DNA from 2 places in the Priestia sp. 179-F W1.4 NHS genome. Region 1 is predicted to be linked to the other one. Evidence: riboswitches for the same ligand, from Rfam matches in the RefSeq annotation. Region 1 holds a riboswitch; the other holds the start of a gene.

Region 1 (7,671 bases):
TGACATTTTAGGAACAATTAAAAACGTTGAAATTCCAGTAAGTCAATTAGAAAAAGCGTTAGACAACAAAATGATGTTTGACGGTTCTTCTATTGAAGGGTTTGTACGTATTGAAGAATCAGATATGTACCTATTCCCGGATATTGATACATTTGTTATTTTCCCTTGGACATCTGAAAAAGGTAAAGTAGCACGTTTTATTTGTGACATCTACAATGCAGATAGAACTCCGTTTGATGGCGATCCACGTAATAACTTAAAACGTGTGTTAAAAGAGATGGAAGAGTTAGGATTTACTGATTTTAACCTTGGACCTGAGCCAGAGTTCTTCTTATTCAAATTAGACGAAAAAGGCGAACCTACATTAGAATTAAATGATAAAGGTGGCTACTTCGACTTAGCGCCAACTGACCTTGGTGAAAACTGCCGTCGTGACATCGTATTAGAGCTTGAAGAAATGGGCTTTGAAATTGAAGCATCTCACCATGAGGTAGCTCCTGGACAACATGAGATCGACTTCAAATATGCTGCTGCATTAAAAGCTTGTGATGATATCCAAACGTTCAAACTTGTTGTAAAAACAATTGCACGTAAACATGGCTTACATGCTACATTTATGCCAAAACCATTATTTGGTGTGAACGGTTCAGGTATGCACTGTAACGTTTCATTATTCAAAGATGGCCAAAACGCATTTTATGATGAGAACGGTAATCTAGAGCTAAGTGATACTGCTCGTCAATTTATCGCAGGTATCATCAAGCACGCACACAGCTTTACAGCAGTAACAAATCCTACTGTAAACTCTTATAAGCGTCTAGTACCTGGATATGAGGCTCCTTGTTATGTTGCATGGTCTGCTCGCAACCGTAGCCCATTAATCCGTATCCCAGCTTCTCGCGGCGTAGGAACTCGTGTTGAAGTACGTAGCGTAGACCCAGCTGCTAACCCATATTTAGCAATGGCTGTTCTATTAAAAGCTGGTTTAGATGGAATCAAGAACAATCTTGAAGCTCCAAAACCTATTGATCGTAATATCTATGTAATGACAAAAGAAGAGCGTGTTGAAGAAGGTATCGTAGATTTACCTGCAACATTAGCTCAAGCTTTAGATAGCTTCCAATCAAACGAAGTGATGGTTTCTGCATTAGGTGAACACTTAGCAGAGCACTTCGTTGAAGCGAAAGAAATCGAGTGGGATATGTTCCGTACACAAGTTCACCCTTGGGAACGTGACCAATACATGAGCCAATATTAATTTTTAAAAGTCGGAGAGATCGTTTGTACGTTCTCTCCGACTTTTTTGTTTTTCACAATGAATAAATAATATTCTGCATACGTAAATTGAATAATATAGCTTGTTTATAAAAAAGCTGCCTGTCGTATAATTTACAGGGAGCTTTTTTATTGTTTTGTTACATACAAGAAAGAATTTGTTTACATGAATCAAAAAGGATAAGCTTTTTGTCTCATTGAATCTATATGTAAAAGTAGTGTATAACAGATAGTGAGATTGTTTATGTGTTCACTCTGCACTGTATTTCAGTATAACTTCAGAGAGTTTTCAGCCAATCATAGTATCGTTAGAAAATACTGTTGGAGAGGAATGTAATAAAAATGAAAGAAGGAAATTTCTTTAAAGGTTTAGTGATAGGGATATTGATAAGCATTCCAATTTGGATTATTCTCATTGTTGTAGGCGTTCTGCTTTTTAAATAGGTCCTAACGTTATAAATAATAGACCCTCCTGATCTATACTTTAATCAACCAGAATAGAATTTGGACCAAAAGTATGTTAGGGGGAGGGAACCGCACGATGAATTGTGTGGATTTTTTTATTGGTAGGATGAACGTAGATTTCATCTATTTAGTTGCTTCTAGCAGTTGATTGGAGGGACTCATGCGGGAAAAGCGGAATAGGTGAGACTCCGCAGTAGCGCACGCGACGAGGAGGCTCACCAGCCTCCCGCGGAAAGCGAAGCCTTGCACGGAATTCACCAGCGATGTAACGAGCCATCCATACTAGCGCATTTATCCCATTTGTTCGTTTTTAGGTTGAAGTGATTTCGTTATGTCTCAATCTCCTTTTTTAGTAATTTTTCACTAAGTAGGCTAGTATACGTAGCACTTTTTTCCCTCATGCATATGTTAGCAATAAGGAGGGACAAGTAATATGAAAAAAATCTATCTTGATGCAGGGCATGGTGGGGCAGATGCAGGAGCAGTTGGAGCGAATGGACTGTATGAAAAAAACTTAGTGTTAAAAATTCAACAATATTTAATAAGCTATTTAAATAGCACTTACAGTGACTTTACGATTAAAACCACCCGTACCACAGATACTTTTTTATCGTTATCTCAGCGCGCTTCTCAAGCTAATTCGTGGGGAGCAGATGCATTTATGTCTATTCACGTAAATGCCGGTGGAGGAACAGGATACGAAGATTATGTTTATAGAAGCGCTAGCAATGCTAGTAAAACGTTTCAATCGATTGTGCACGGGCAAGTACAGCCAACGCTGCTGTCGTATAATCATCCGAATCGTGGACGAAAATCGGCCAATTATGCGGTGCTTCGCTTAACAAATATGCCTGCAGTACTAACTGAAATAGCTTTTATTGATAGGAGCGCCGATGCAGCACTTCTTCAAAATGAAGCTTTTTTAAAAAGCATGGGTGAATCGTATGCAAAAGGAATTGCCGTATATTTAAATTTACCTCGTCGTGCAGTTCCAAACCCAAATCCAACACCAACACCAAATCCATCACCTTCTGAACCAGGTGAAAAAACGTATACAATTAAGCAAGGAGATACGCTGTACAGTATTGCACAGAAGTACGGCATAACAGTACAAGCGCTTCAAGAAGCAAATACAGGGCTTTCTGATCCTTTAACACTACAGGTTGGAAAAACAATTGTTATTCCTTCAGGAACTTCACCAACACCTACTCCAACACCACCTTCTGAACAATATCCACTTCCCAATGGAATTTTAAAACAAGGCGATTCTGGAGAAGCAGTGAAACAGATTCAAAGAGCATTAAACGCGGTTAATTTTAAAGTAGGGTCAGTAGACGGAATATATGGAGTACAAACGAAAGATGCAGTCAGACGTTTTCAGCTTGTGTATTTTCCTTATGATGTAGATGGCATTTATGGTCCTCAAACGAAAAACAAGCTAGCAGCCGTTTTAAAAGCAAAAAGTTAAAGAAAGCAGGTCTTCTGTAAGCAGGCAGAAGGCCTTTTGTTTTCCCCTTAAAAGCGCCTTAAGCACTATTTTACCGTTTACGTAAAATAATGCTTTACAAACCATTTGTACGGGAGTATATTATCTAAGAACAAAGGATAGTTATGAAAGAAACATGTTATCGATCATACTCTTTAACCGAAAATTATATTGACCTGTTATCGCTTAATTCGTCAGAAGTGGGGGACCCAAATTTGTGCATTGTCACTTGGGGTGAATCCTTTTTTTAAAAGGTAGGGCTACTCTCATAGCCCGAATCCGACAGCTAACCCCATAAGCGTTTTGGAGAGGAGGTTTAAGCTGTGTAAAAACGCTGAGAACCCTTAGTGTTTTTTTGTGCGCTTTTTTAACATAAAAAGGTATTTTTTAGGGATAATATCACTTATTCATGAACTTGTAACGGAGCTTAGCAACGAACAGTGAATACTAGCTAAGCAATCATCGGAGGGAAATTACGTGAACTATTCAGTTCTCAAGAGATTATTGATTGGAAAGCCGCTCAAAACAAAAGAGTTAGGCGATCAAAAGCTTAGTAAGCTTAAAGCGCTGGCTATTTTATCATCAGATGCCTTATCTTCAGTGGCTTATGGAACAGAACAGATTTTGATTGTCCTTGCAACAGTGGGTGTGCTTGCCTATTGGTATTCGATTCCAATTGCGATTGGGGTATTGGTGCTGCTGACGGCTTTAATTCTTTCATATCGTCAAATTATTTATGCGTATCCGCAAGGCGGAGGAGCTTATATTGTTTCGAAAACCAATTTAGGAGAAAATCCTGGACTTATCGCTGGGGGATCACTGTTAGTAGATTATATTTTAACAGTTGCCGTGAGTGTTTCAGCAGGAACCGATGCTTTAACTTCGGCTTTTCCAACGCTGCATCACTATAACGTAGTAATTGCGTGTTTGCTGGTGATTTTTATTACGGTTTTAAATTTACGAGGTGTAACAGAATCCGCTTCTGTCTTAGCTTATCCGGTTTATTTATTTGTGATTGCTCTTATTTTGCTAATAGCGGTGGGCTTCTTCAAAATAGTGACAGGTCAAGTTTCACCTGAGCTTCATACATCTCTCGGTACCGTAGTGCCAGGTATTAGTTTGTTTTTATTATTAAAAGCTTTTTCATCAGGCTGTTCGGCATTGACTGGTGTCGAAGCTATTTCGAATGCAGTGCCTAACTTTAAAGATCCAGGTGCAAAAAATGCTGTTCATACATTAATGCTGATGGGCGGTATTTTAGCCGTTTTATTTTCTGGCATCACGTTTTTAGCTTATTGGCTTGGCATTTCTCCAAAAGCAGATGAAACGGTTGTATCACAAATTGCATCGAGTGTATTTGGACGAAATGGATTTTATTATTTTATTCAAGGTACCACAGCTCTGATTTTAGTACTAGCGGCGAATACAGGTTTTTCAGCTTTCCCTTTGCTTGCCGTAAACTTATCGTCTGATAAATACATGCCAAGAATGTTTCAAATTCGCGGCGATCGACTAGGCTATTCAAATGGAATTGTGACTCTGGGAATTGCTTCTATTGTCTTACTTGTCGCTTTTAAAGGAGCGACGGAACAATTAATTCCTCTTTATGCAGTTGGAGTGTTTATTCCATTTACGCTTTCTCAAACAGGCATGATTGTCAAATGGCTTAGAGAAAAGCCGGCCGGCTGGCAAGGAAAGCTAACCATTAACTTAATTGGTGCCCTCATTACCTTAACGGTGCTAATCATTTTGTTTACAACGAAGTTTTCACAAGTATGGTCCGTGCTTGTTTTCTTACCGGTTATCGTTTATATTTTTCATCGCATTCATACGCATTATGAAGCGGTAGGAGAGCAGCTTCGTATTAAGCAAGGAGAAAAGATTGGAAAGCTTGAAGGAAGTGTGGTCATTGTTCCTGTAGCAGGAATGACAAAGGTAGTGGAAAATTCATTGAACTATGCAAGAACGATTGGTGATACCGTTATTGCGGTGCACGTTGCTTTTGACCGAGAAAGCGAAAAGAGAATGGAAGAGAAGTGGGAAAAGTGGCAGCCTGATATTCGTATTGTTACGTTTCACTCTCAATACCGCAGTCTTGTGCGTCCGCTGTTTCGATTCATCGATATGGCTGAAGAAAAAGCCCGGGAAAATAATATGGCTATTACGGTTGTTATTCCGCAGTTCATCACGAAAAAAAGCTGGCAAAACATCCTTCATAATCAGTCCAGTCTGCTGTTAAAAGCACATTTGCTTTACCGTAAAAACGTAATCGTTACAACGGTACCTTATCGTTTTAAAAAATAATGAAACATGACTAAAAACCTCCAACTTATATGTTGGAGGTTTTTAATTTTTAAATTCACATACACTAACCATAATTGAATCTCATCAAAGGCACAAACGGAGGGATTGCATGAGTGAATTAATTAAGTTATTGCGAAAAGGAAATAAATCGGCCATGATGGCCGCTATAGTTAATACCATTATATCCATTATTAAAGGGATTGCTTTTGCTTTAACGGGAAATGTAGCGATGTTTGCTGAAACGATGCACAGCTTAGGAGACGCAGCAAATCAGTTCTTTGTTTTTATAGGTTCAGCATTAAGCAAAAAAGCTCCGACCAAACGATTTCCAAACGGATTTGGACGATTGGTTAATCTCGTTTTATTAGGGGCGGTTCTTGTAGTAGGAATTATGGCATTTGAAACGATTAAAGAAGGGTATCATCATATTCTTCATCCGACGAAGTCTTCAGGCTTTATTTTAAATATTGCAGTACTTGGCATCTCGGTATTACTTGAGATGTTTGTCCTCTTTAAGGCAATGAAAGAAATTTTGCACGATGTCGGAATGAATACTGCAGAGGTCAATGTTTTTACGCAAAGCTTTGTTCATCTAAAGAAAGCAAAGCCAGCAACTAAGCTTGTTTTTATGGAAGATCTGGTAGCCACTGGAGGAGGCGTATTGGCTTTAATTGCCGTTTTTATTTCGCGGTTTACGCCTTTTCATCAAGCTGAAGGAATTGCTTCTATGCTAATTGGTCTTATGATGTTTTTTGTAGTAGGACGAGTATTTTTAGATAACGCTGCTGGAGCGCTTGGTGAAGCAGATAAAGAAATGGAAATGAAAATTGGCGCCATTGTTATGCAAGATGTACAAGTGCGTGATATTCAAACGTTAATGGTGATGAAAGAAGGAGAAGAGCTTCACGTTGAATTAAAAGTAGAAATTGATCCTTCTTTAACAGTAGCAGAAGCGGATGATATTAAAGATCGTCTCGAAAATCGTATTTTACAGGAAAAAGGAATAACGGATGTCATTATTGAATTTGATGAAGATGATGGAATTCCTGACTGGGTGCCAAGCGATTTACAGCTTCAAAAAGAATAAAAAACAAGGAAGAAAACAGTTGTTTTCTTCCTTGTTTTTTTAGCTATATACTTTTTCACGCACGTTTTGAGAATCTGTTGAAGCCGCAGAAAAGTTAATAGTTTCACGTACAACGTAAATAGGTCTATTTTTACTTTCATCGTAAATTCTTGCGATGTATTGTCCCACTAGACCTAAACCAAGTAGCTGAATACCGCTAAAGAAAGTGATAGCTACCATAATCGAAGTCCAGCCAGGCTGAATATTTTCACCTATCAGCCAAACAACAATCGAATAACTTAAAACGAGAAGTGATACAAAAACTGATAACAAGCCAATAACCATTACTAAACGTAAAGGTTTCGTTGAAAACCCAATAATTCCATCTGAAGCAAACTTGATCATCTTTTTTAAAGGATATTTTGTTTCACCAGCAAAACGCTCATCGCGCTCATATTCTACATATGTTTGCCTGAAGCCGATCCAAGACATCATTCCTCTTACGAAACGATTGCGTTCAGTCATTTTTTTGAATACGTCCGCAACTTTTCGGTCGATAATACGAAAATCTCCCGTGTCTTTTGGGATTTCAATATCAGACATATAATTTAAAAAGCGATAAAAATACTTAGCCGTTGTCAATTTAAAAAAGGTCTCTCCGCTTCGCTTCTTGCGCTTTGCGTATACAATTTCATAGCCTTGCTGCCATTTAGCAATTAATTCAGGAATCATTTCAGGCGGATCCTGTAAGTCAGCATCAATAATTACGATAGCATCACCTTGAGCATAGTCAATACCTGCTGTGACGGCAGTTTGGTGCCCGAAATTACGGGCAAAATCAATAATTTTTACGTTAGAATCCATAGCTGCTACGTCCTTTAAGATTTCAATTGTTCGGTCTGTACTGCCGTCATTGACGAAAATGAATTCATAGTTAATGTGATTTTCATGCATGACGGAAAGCAAGCGATTATAGCATTCATTAGCTACTTCTTCTTCAAAATACATAGGTACCACGATTGAAATTAGTTCTTTCATGCTTTACCTCCTATCGAGTGATTGTTTGTGTGCTTAA
Region 2 (7,671 bases), 190 kb from region 1:
TAGAAGAATATTTCCGTAAACAAATTACGTCTGATGAACTAGACGCTTACTATACACGTATTGAGAATGATGTAACGCGCGTATCTTTTTCGCAGCTAACTTTTACAACTTTACATGATGCCGAGACCGTTGCGGCTGAGCTGCAAAAAGGAACATCGCTTCAAGACGTTCAAAAAAAATATGCTGATGTCCAGACCATCAGCAAAATAGAGAATGATGATAATCTAAAGCTTTCGAATCTATCTCCCTCTTTTATAGATGTTTTAAAAAAACAGCACATCGGAGAGTGTAGTAAGCCCATTAAAATGGGTAAAGTCTATTATATTCTTATTTTAAAACAAAAAGATAAAAAAACGGAATCAGAAGTCAAAGAAGAAATGATGAAAGAACTTGTTTTGAATCATATCAACCGGTATATCCAGGATCAACTACCAAGGTTTCACGTGACTTTCAACCTTAGGTAGTTCCCTTTTATATAGATTGATTGTTTTCAAAAAACAAGCAGGTAAAAGAGCTTTCTATTAATAGAGAGCTCTTTTACATTTTTAAGTAGACAGAAATGTCGGTACCTGATAGAATGAAATTGTAAAACTTTCATTATTCGGAAAATTTATACCCTCCAGCTTTGGAGGGTTATTTTTTATGCTTTTGGACGAATAAAAGAGGCTAGGACAGAATTAGTTTAGTGGAAAGAAGATCCGAACGATGAATCGTTCGGATCTTTTCGTTAGTACGGTGAACGTATGTTTCAATCACTTTTCATCTTTTAAATGACTCAATAATGCAGAAGACATCTCCACGTGAGAAAGGGCGATGTGTGAAATCGTTTTGGCATAAGGTGTAATTTCGTTAATAAATTGCTCGAGTACGTGCAGGTGAGGAAGCTGAAGCTTTGTAATGAAGCAAGCCTGTCCGGCGATGCGTTCACAGAATAAAGCATAGGGATACTGAGAAATAAATCTTTTAAAACGCTCGTGCTCTCCGTTTTTCATGGTTACTTCAATAAAACACGAGACGGGCAACTGCAGCTTTTCATAATCAATATCGATTGTATATCCTTTTATAATACCAAAGCTCTCTAGCTGTCTTACTCGCTCTGCCACTGAAGGAGGAGACAGGCTAATTTGTTTTCCTAGCTCTCTTAAGGAAAGACGGCTGTTTTGCTGCAGTGCCTGCAAAATCGATAAATCAATTTCATCAATTTTCAATTGAAAACCTTCTTTCATATTAATGTTTCATTTGATTAGTAATAGCAGATAATATGTTTTATTTGTTATCTGAAATCTCCATTTTTTTTACTATAATAATTAAAAAGGAGTGAGTGAAAAATGGCAAGAGTTTTGTTAACAAACGAAGAGGGAACAAATTTTGAAAAAGCACTGAATTTAATTCCAGATGTAAAAAGGTTGTATGATGAGCTATACGACAAGCTTTGGAACAGTGATATAGTAAAAAGAGAGACTAAGGAAAAAATCAGGCTTTATCTAGCAGGTGTTAACGGCTGTGAGACGTGTATGAGCATGTCATATGTAGGCGATAAGACGCTTAATCAAAAAGTGTTAAGAGAAAAAGAGCTGGAAGAAAAAGATCGACTGCTGTTTCGATTTATAGATGTATACCGAGTGCGTCCAAGGGATTTGACGGATGCTGATATGGATCAATTAAAGAAATTTTACAGTGATACGCAGCTATTAGAGCTTTTGGCTGTTATTAATTTGTTTGATCAATTTCACAAACTGATTGTCAGTTTAGATTTATATGATTTTTGCAGTTTGCAGCGCAAGTGATGTCTTCCCTAAAAATATCTTGACAGACAAAATCCACAGGAGTAAGATAGCTTTCGTGAAGTGAAACGTATCATGAATCGAGTCGATTATTCTAAAAAATAGATCATAGACATTTGAATAAAAATCGCTTAATCCATTACGGAGCGGAGGACCCATTATTTACGCACATATTGTGCTCCGGGGTGAATCCTTAAAAAGGTAGGGTTACTCTTAAAACCCGAACCCGACAGCTAACTTCGCAAGCGTTTTGAGGGGGAAGAGTGTGAAAAAACACAGGAGCCTTCCTGTGTTTTTTTGCGCTTTTTTTAAGAAAAACATGTAATTTTTTAGAAAAAGTATAAGCTAAGAGAACACACAGCAGTTGAAGAAAGGAATAAATACATTATGAAAAAACAGTTTGCTGTATTGGGATTAGGTCGTTTTGGAGGCAGTTTGGTTGAAGAGTTTGCTAATTTGGATGTGGATGTGCTCGCTATTGACCGCAATCAGGAGGTAGTAAAGAAATATAGCAACTCAGCTACATATGTCGTGCAAGCGAACGCAATTGATGAAGCTAGCTTAAAAGGGCTAGGCATTCGTAACGTTGATCATGCTCTTATTTCGTTTGGAGACGATATTGAAGCAAGCGTGCTTGCAACGATGCTTTTAAAAGATATGGGCGTTAAGCAAGTATGGGTAAAAGCGGTGAATATGTATCATCAAAAAGTGCTGGAGAAAATAGGAGCGGACAAAGTCATTCATCCTGAGCGCGATATTGCGAAGCGGATTGCTCATCACGTGGTGTCAGAAAAGATCATTGATTACATTGAACTGTCAAAGGATTATAGTATTGTCGAAATTGTCGCTTCTAAAAAGCTTCATAATAAAACGCTGTTTGATTTGAACATTCGTGCCAAGTACGGCTGCAATATTATCGGCTTTCAGCGAAAAGACGGGGAAATGGTGATTTCGCCTACCGCGCATGAAATAATTGAACAAGGAGATATGCTGATTGTTATCGGACATAATCGCGATTTGAACCGTTTTGAAGAAGAAGGAGTTTAACTCATGAAAAAACAAATCATTAAACTCACTCCTCCGCAGCTGCTTGTCTCCATTTTTGGCGGAGGAATTATTATTGGTGCTCTTCTATTGATGATGCCTTTTTCTACTACTGAGCCAATCCGGTGGGTAGACGCCCTTTTTACATCTACTTCCGCTATGACAGTGACCGGCTTAGCCGTCGTAGATACAGGTACGCGTTTTACCGTCATCGGTCAAACGATTATTATGCTGTTAATTCAAATAGGCGGTCTCGGCATTATGTCATTTGCCGTGCTGATTTTTATGATGCTAGGTAAAAAAATTGGATTTAAAGAGCGTATGCTCGTTCAGCAGGCATTAAATCAGACGAGCGTCGGTGGAGTTGTGCTGCTAGTTAAAAGGTTGTTCATCTTTTCATTTTTAATTGAGTTTGTTGCACTGCTCTTTTTAGCGATACGCTGGGTTCCGGAATTCGGATGGTCTAAGGGGCTGTTCTTTAGCTTGTTTCATTCGATTTCGGCTTTTAATAACGCAGGGTTCGGACTACTGTCTGATAACTTAGTTCAGTATGTAGGAGATCCTATTATTAACATCACGATTTCTTTTCTCTTTATTATTGGTGGGTTAGGGTTTACCGTCCTTGCTGATATGTGGGTGAAAAAATCGTATAAAAAACTAACGCTGCATTCAAAAATTATGATTATCAGCACGTTCGCCATTAACGTGATTGCCATGCTTTTTATTTTTTTCTTAGAGTACGGCAATTCGCATACGCTCGGAAATTTATCATTAGGAGACAAAGTATGGGCTTCTTATTTTCAAGCGGTAACAACAAGAACCGCTGGCTTTAATACAATTGATTTAGCTCATTTGCATGACGCAACGGTGTTTTTAATGGTTTTATTGATGTTCATTGGTGCAGGGAGTGCGTCAACAGGAGGGGGTATCAAACTCACGACGTTTGTGGTGATTGTCTTTTCTGTATGGGCATTTTTACGAAGCAGGGAAGATATTGTGCTGCTAAAGAGACGACTTCTTCCTCTTCATGTGTTTAAGGCACTAGCCATTACGATGATTTCAATTATGTTTGTGTTTGGGGCCATCTTCCTATTAAATATTTCGGAAAACCTGCCGTTTGTAAAAATTATGTTTGAAGTTGTTTCTGCGTTTGGAACAGTAGGTTTATCGATGGGAGCGACTCCTGCACTTTCGTACTTTGGACGCGTGATTATTATCTTTATCATGTTTTTAGGAAAAGTGGGGCCATTAACGCTTGCGTTTTCATTATCTAAGCAAAAGCGTGAAGCCGTTCGCTATCCAAACGAAGATATAATGCTAGGATAGAAAAATCGCCTTCGATGAGGCGATTTTTTTATATTATTTATACGTTCAAGACATATAAGAGGTTACGCACAAAACAGTTGCGATGAATAAAAAGAAGGCAAAAACAAGAACAATGGGCAATTTGGAATGTCGGCGCATTAAAGCCCCTCCTTTTTTATAGTAAAAAAATCTCCTACTATATATAACGAAAGAAACAAAAATATGATTCACTTTTTTTGGCGAAATTTGAAGGTTTTTCTCATTGGAAAAATCCGCACCCCTGTCCTAAACATTTTGCCAAGCTGTTGCATACACTAAAAGCAGATAACAGGAAGTGAGGGATGGTACGTGGGAAAACAAAATTTTGCGTTAATCGTTGTGTTATTTGTTTTACTTGTTATTGTAGGTGCGTCTGGCTTTCGCTTTTAAACGTTAACTTTATTTGCGCATAGCCCCCGTCAAAAAGGGCATACTAGGCGGAAGTAAAAACCAAAAATTTCTTCAATATTGCCGAACAATGAGTTCCTCTACTCATTCATCTAATCGGTATGTAGCCATGCGAAAGCATGGTTTTTTTTGAAATAGGAGAGGATGAATGATGTTCATCCTCTCTAGAAATTAGTAGTAGCAAGAACACCCTACGATTACTAATAGGATAAATAAAACAACGATAAATGAAAAACCAAAACCGCCTTTTGCGCCCATATGTGTAACCTCCTTTAATAAAAGTCTCTATATCCTATGTACTAATTGGGTTAAGTGATTGAGAAATTTGCCTATTTTTTAATGGTAACGTTTTTTGTGAAGAATGGAGAACACTTACTTTTTTCATTTACGCAGAAATCCTTTATGATAAAGAGGAAAAGGAGGGCAAACAGGTGGGAATACATGCACAATACGTCATGAATCAGCTAGAAGAGGGAAAGTGGAAAGAGATCAAGCGCGAAATTCAACAAGAAATGAAGAAAAAACCTCAAGCATCTGATTTGTACTGTTACTTAGCCGTTTGTTTAGCAAAGCAAATTGAAGAATCAATTATCTTTGAAAAAATGGTATTGAACTTAGAAATGGACCGGGCTCTTCATCAGGCATTAACATTAAATCCATCTTCAAGCTTGGCGCACTTCGTTCGAGGAATAAAATATCGGGAAACTCCGCTTATGTTTGGAGGGAATTACGAAAAATCGCTGTTTTATTTGCAGAAGGCGCAAGATCTTGGTTTTGAAGGGATTATGCTGCCGCTCGAACTCGCCAAAACCTATATTCAATTAAAAGAAATGGAAAAAGCGAAAGAACAAATCGCCTATGCTCGGGAAATCAATCCTACGCACGCGGACATTAAAAAAGTCGAAAACATGCTCCAAACAGGACGATAAATCTAAAGTCCTGTTTTATTTTTGATTTTCAGAAAACGTATGCTGATTTTCATAAAGGATTGCTTTTTATATAACAATAAGAATATTTATAAAAAATTTAAGAAGTGCATGTAAGTCGAACGACTTCTTAACTGCTAGATTTTCTACATTATTAGAGCGTTCAGTCTACATAGTTCCAAAAATAGTAAGAAACTATCAGCCTATGGATAAATTGTTAGAAAATATAGATAATTGTAAATGAATAGAGAGAAAAGTTAAACATGCGATTAACTAAAAAAGCAAAGGTATGATTTACTTTGCTTTTTATTTATACGCATATGTAAAAAATATCATAATAAACCAATTTATTCTTCGTGAAATCCATCGTCTCAGGCGATGCGAAATAATGTATTTGAAGGAGGAGACCCAGATGAAGGTTATGAAGATGTTGGCTATTACGTTATTTAGTTTATGTTTAGTTGTCACACCAGCTGCTGCTGAAGTTCCGGGTGTCGACCATTCAATGAAACGGGGTGCTACACAAGGAATTGTAGCGGCATCTCACCCGCTGGCTGCTGAAGCGGGGAGGAAAGTGTTAGCTGAAGGCGGAAACGCTGTAGATGCGGCAGCGGCCATTCAACTATCTCTAAACGTTGTGGAACCGATGATGTCTGGTATCGGCGGCGGCGGTTTTATGATGATTTATGAAAAAAAGAAAGATAAAATTACGATGCTAGACAGCCGTGAAATGGCACCGGCTGATGTCACGCCTAAGCTGTTTTTAGATTCAAAAGGAAAAGTCATTCCTTTCAGTAAACGTCACATAACAGGAAAAGCAGTTGGAGTTCCTGGCACGTTAAAAGGAGTAGAAACAGCCCTTGAAGATTATGGAACCATGGACTTATCAGATGTTATTAAACCTGCTATTACTCAAGCGGAACAAGGAATTAAAGTGAATTGGTCGATGGCTCAGTATATCGATGAAAATGCGGACAAGCTTGAAAGATACCAAACGGCCGGTAATGTATTTGTACCGAATGGCAAGCCGTTAAAAGAAGGAGATAAGCTTGTTCAGCCTGATCTTGCGAAAACATTAAAGCTTATTCAAAAAGAAGGGTCAGACGCTCTTTATAAAGGAGAAATTGGAAAAGCGCTTGTTAAAGAAGTTCAAAAACGCGATGGAAGCATGACCATGGATGATTTAAAAAATTATGTTGTAAAAGAACGCGAGCCGGTCAAAACAACTTACCGAGGCTACGATGTGGTTAGTGCGGCTCCTCCTAGCTCCGGCGGATTAACCGTGCAGCAAATTTTAAAGCTAATGGAAGGTTATGATGTAGAAAAAATGGGTTCCAATACGCCACAGTATTTGCAGCATTTAACGGAAGCGATGCACTTAGCTTTTGCGGACCGCGCGGCGTATATGGCAGATGAAGACTTTTACGAAGTGCCGAAAAAAGGCCTGTTAGATGAAGATTATATTAAAGAACGTCGTAAATTAATTAATCCAAATAAAGCAACGCCTAATGTTAAAGAAGGAGACCCTTGGAAATATGAAGGAAAAGAAAATCCAAATAAAGCAACGGTAACGGAAGAAAATCCAATCGGCCAAACGACTCATTTCTCTGTTGTAGACAAATGGGGAAACATGGTTTCTTACACGACTACCATTGAACAAGTTTTTGGTTCAGGAATTATGGTTCCTGACTACGGATTTATGCTCAACAATGAAATGACGGATTTTGATGCCACTCCGGGAGGCGTGAACCAGGTTGAGCCTAAAAAACGCCCTCGAAGCAGCATGTCTCCAACGATGCTGTTAAAAGACGGAAAGCCGTTCATGGCAATTGGTTCACCGGGAGGCCCAACCATTATTGCGTCTGTAGCAGAAACGATTATGAATGTTATTGACCATAAGATGCCGATTCAAAAAGCGATTTTAACGCCTCGTATTTATTCAAGCGGCTATCCAACCGTAAGATGGGAACCTGGCTTTAGCCAAGATACACTCCTTGAAATGATGGCTAAAGGACATGCGTTTGAAGAAAAGCCAGAGCATATTGGAAATGTCCAAGCGGTTATCTATGACTATGAAACGGGGAAAATGTACGGAGGTGCTGATAATACGCGCCAAGGCACTGTATTAGGAGTAGACGCAATTAAATATGTATCCAAACAGCCAA

Evidence for each region. Region 1 has a riboswitch for cyclic di-AMP ahead of ACH0CI_RS04035 (APC family permease). Riboswitches for the same ligand answer to the same signal wherever they lie in the genome.
Region 2: linked by a shared signal. The riboswitch ahead of ACH0CI_RS05020 (potassium channel family protein) and the one ahead of ACH0CI_RS04035 (APC family permease) in region 1 are both predicted to bind cyclic di-AMP.

The regions. Positions count from the first base shown of each region.
Region 1 covers NZ_JBIQFF010000001.1:791,903-799,573, forward strand. The annotation lists gene glnA (type I glutamate--ammonia ligase) at 1-1,258, shown strand, start outside; gene ACH0CI_RS04025 (hypothetical protein) at 1,868-2,017, opposite strand; gene ACH0CI_RS04030 (N-acetylmuramoyl-L-alanine amidase) at 2,174-3,208, shown strand; cyclic di-AMP (ydaO/yuaA leader) riboswitch at 3,400-3,542, shown strand; gene ACH0CI_RS04035 (APC family permease) at 3,704-5,530, shown strand; gene ACH0CI_RS04040 (cation diffusion facilitator family transporter) at 5,640-6,617, shown strand; gene ACH0CI_RS04045 (glycosyltransferase family 2 protein) at 6,657-7,634, opposite strand; gene ACH0CI_RS04050 (GtrA family protein) at 7,631-7,671, opposite strand, start outside.
Region 2 covers NZ_JBIQFF010000001.1:980,549-988,219, forward strand. The annotation lists gene ACH0CI_RS05005 (peptidyl-prolyl cis-trans isomerase) at 1-464, shown strand, start outside; gene ACH0CI_RS05010 (Lrp/AsnC family transcriptional regulator) at 753-1,208, opposite strand; gene ACH0CI_RS05015 (carboxymuconolactone decarboxylase family protein) at 1,329-1,787, shown strand; cyclic di-AMP (ydaO/yuaA leader) riboswitch at 1,903-2,047, shown strand; gene ACH0CI_RS05020 (potassium channel family protein) at 2,172-2,831, shown strand; gene ACH0CI_RS05025 (TrkH family potassium uptake protein) at 2,835-4,154, shown strand; gene ACH0CI_RS05030 (YjcZ family sporulation protein) at 4,482-4,562, shown strand; gene ACH0CI_RS05035 (YjcZ family sporulation protein) at 4,752-4,838, opposite strand; gene ACH0CI_RS05040 (tetratricopeptide repeat protein) at 5,012-5,509, shown strand; gene ggt (gamma-glutamyltransferase) at 5,919-7,671, shown strand, end outside.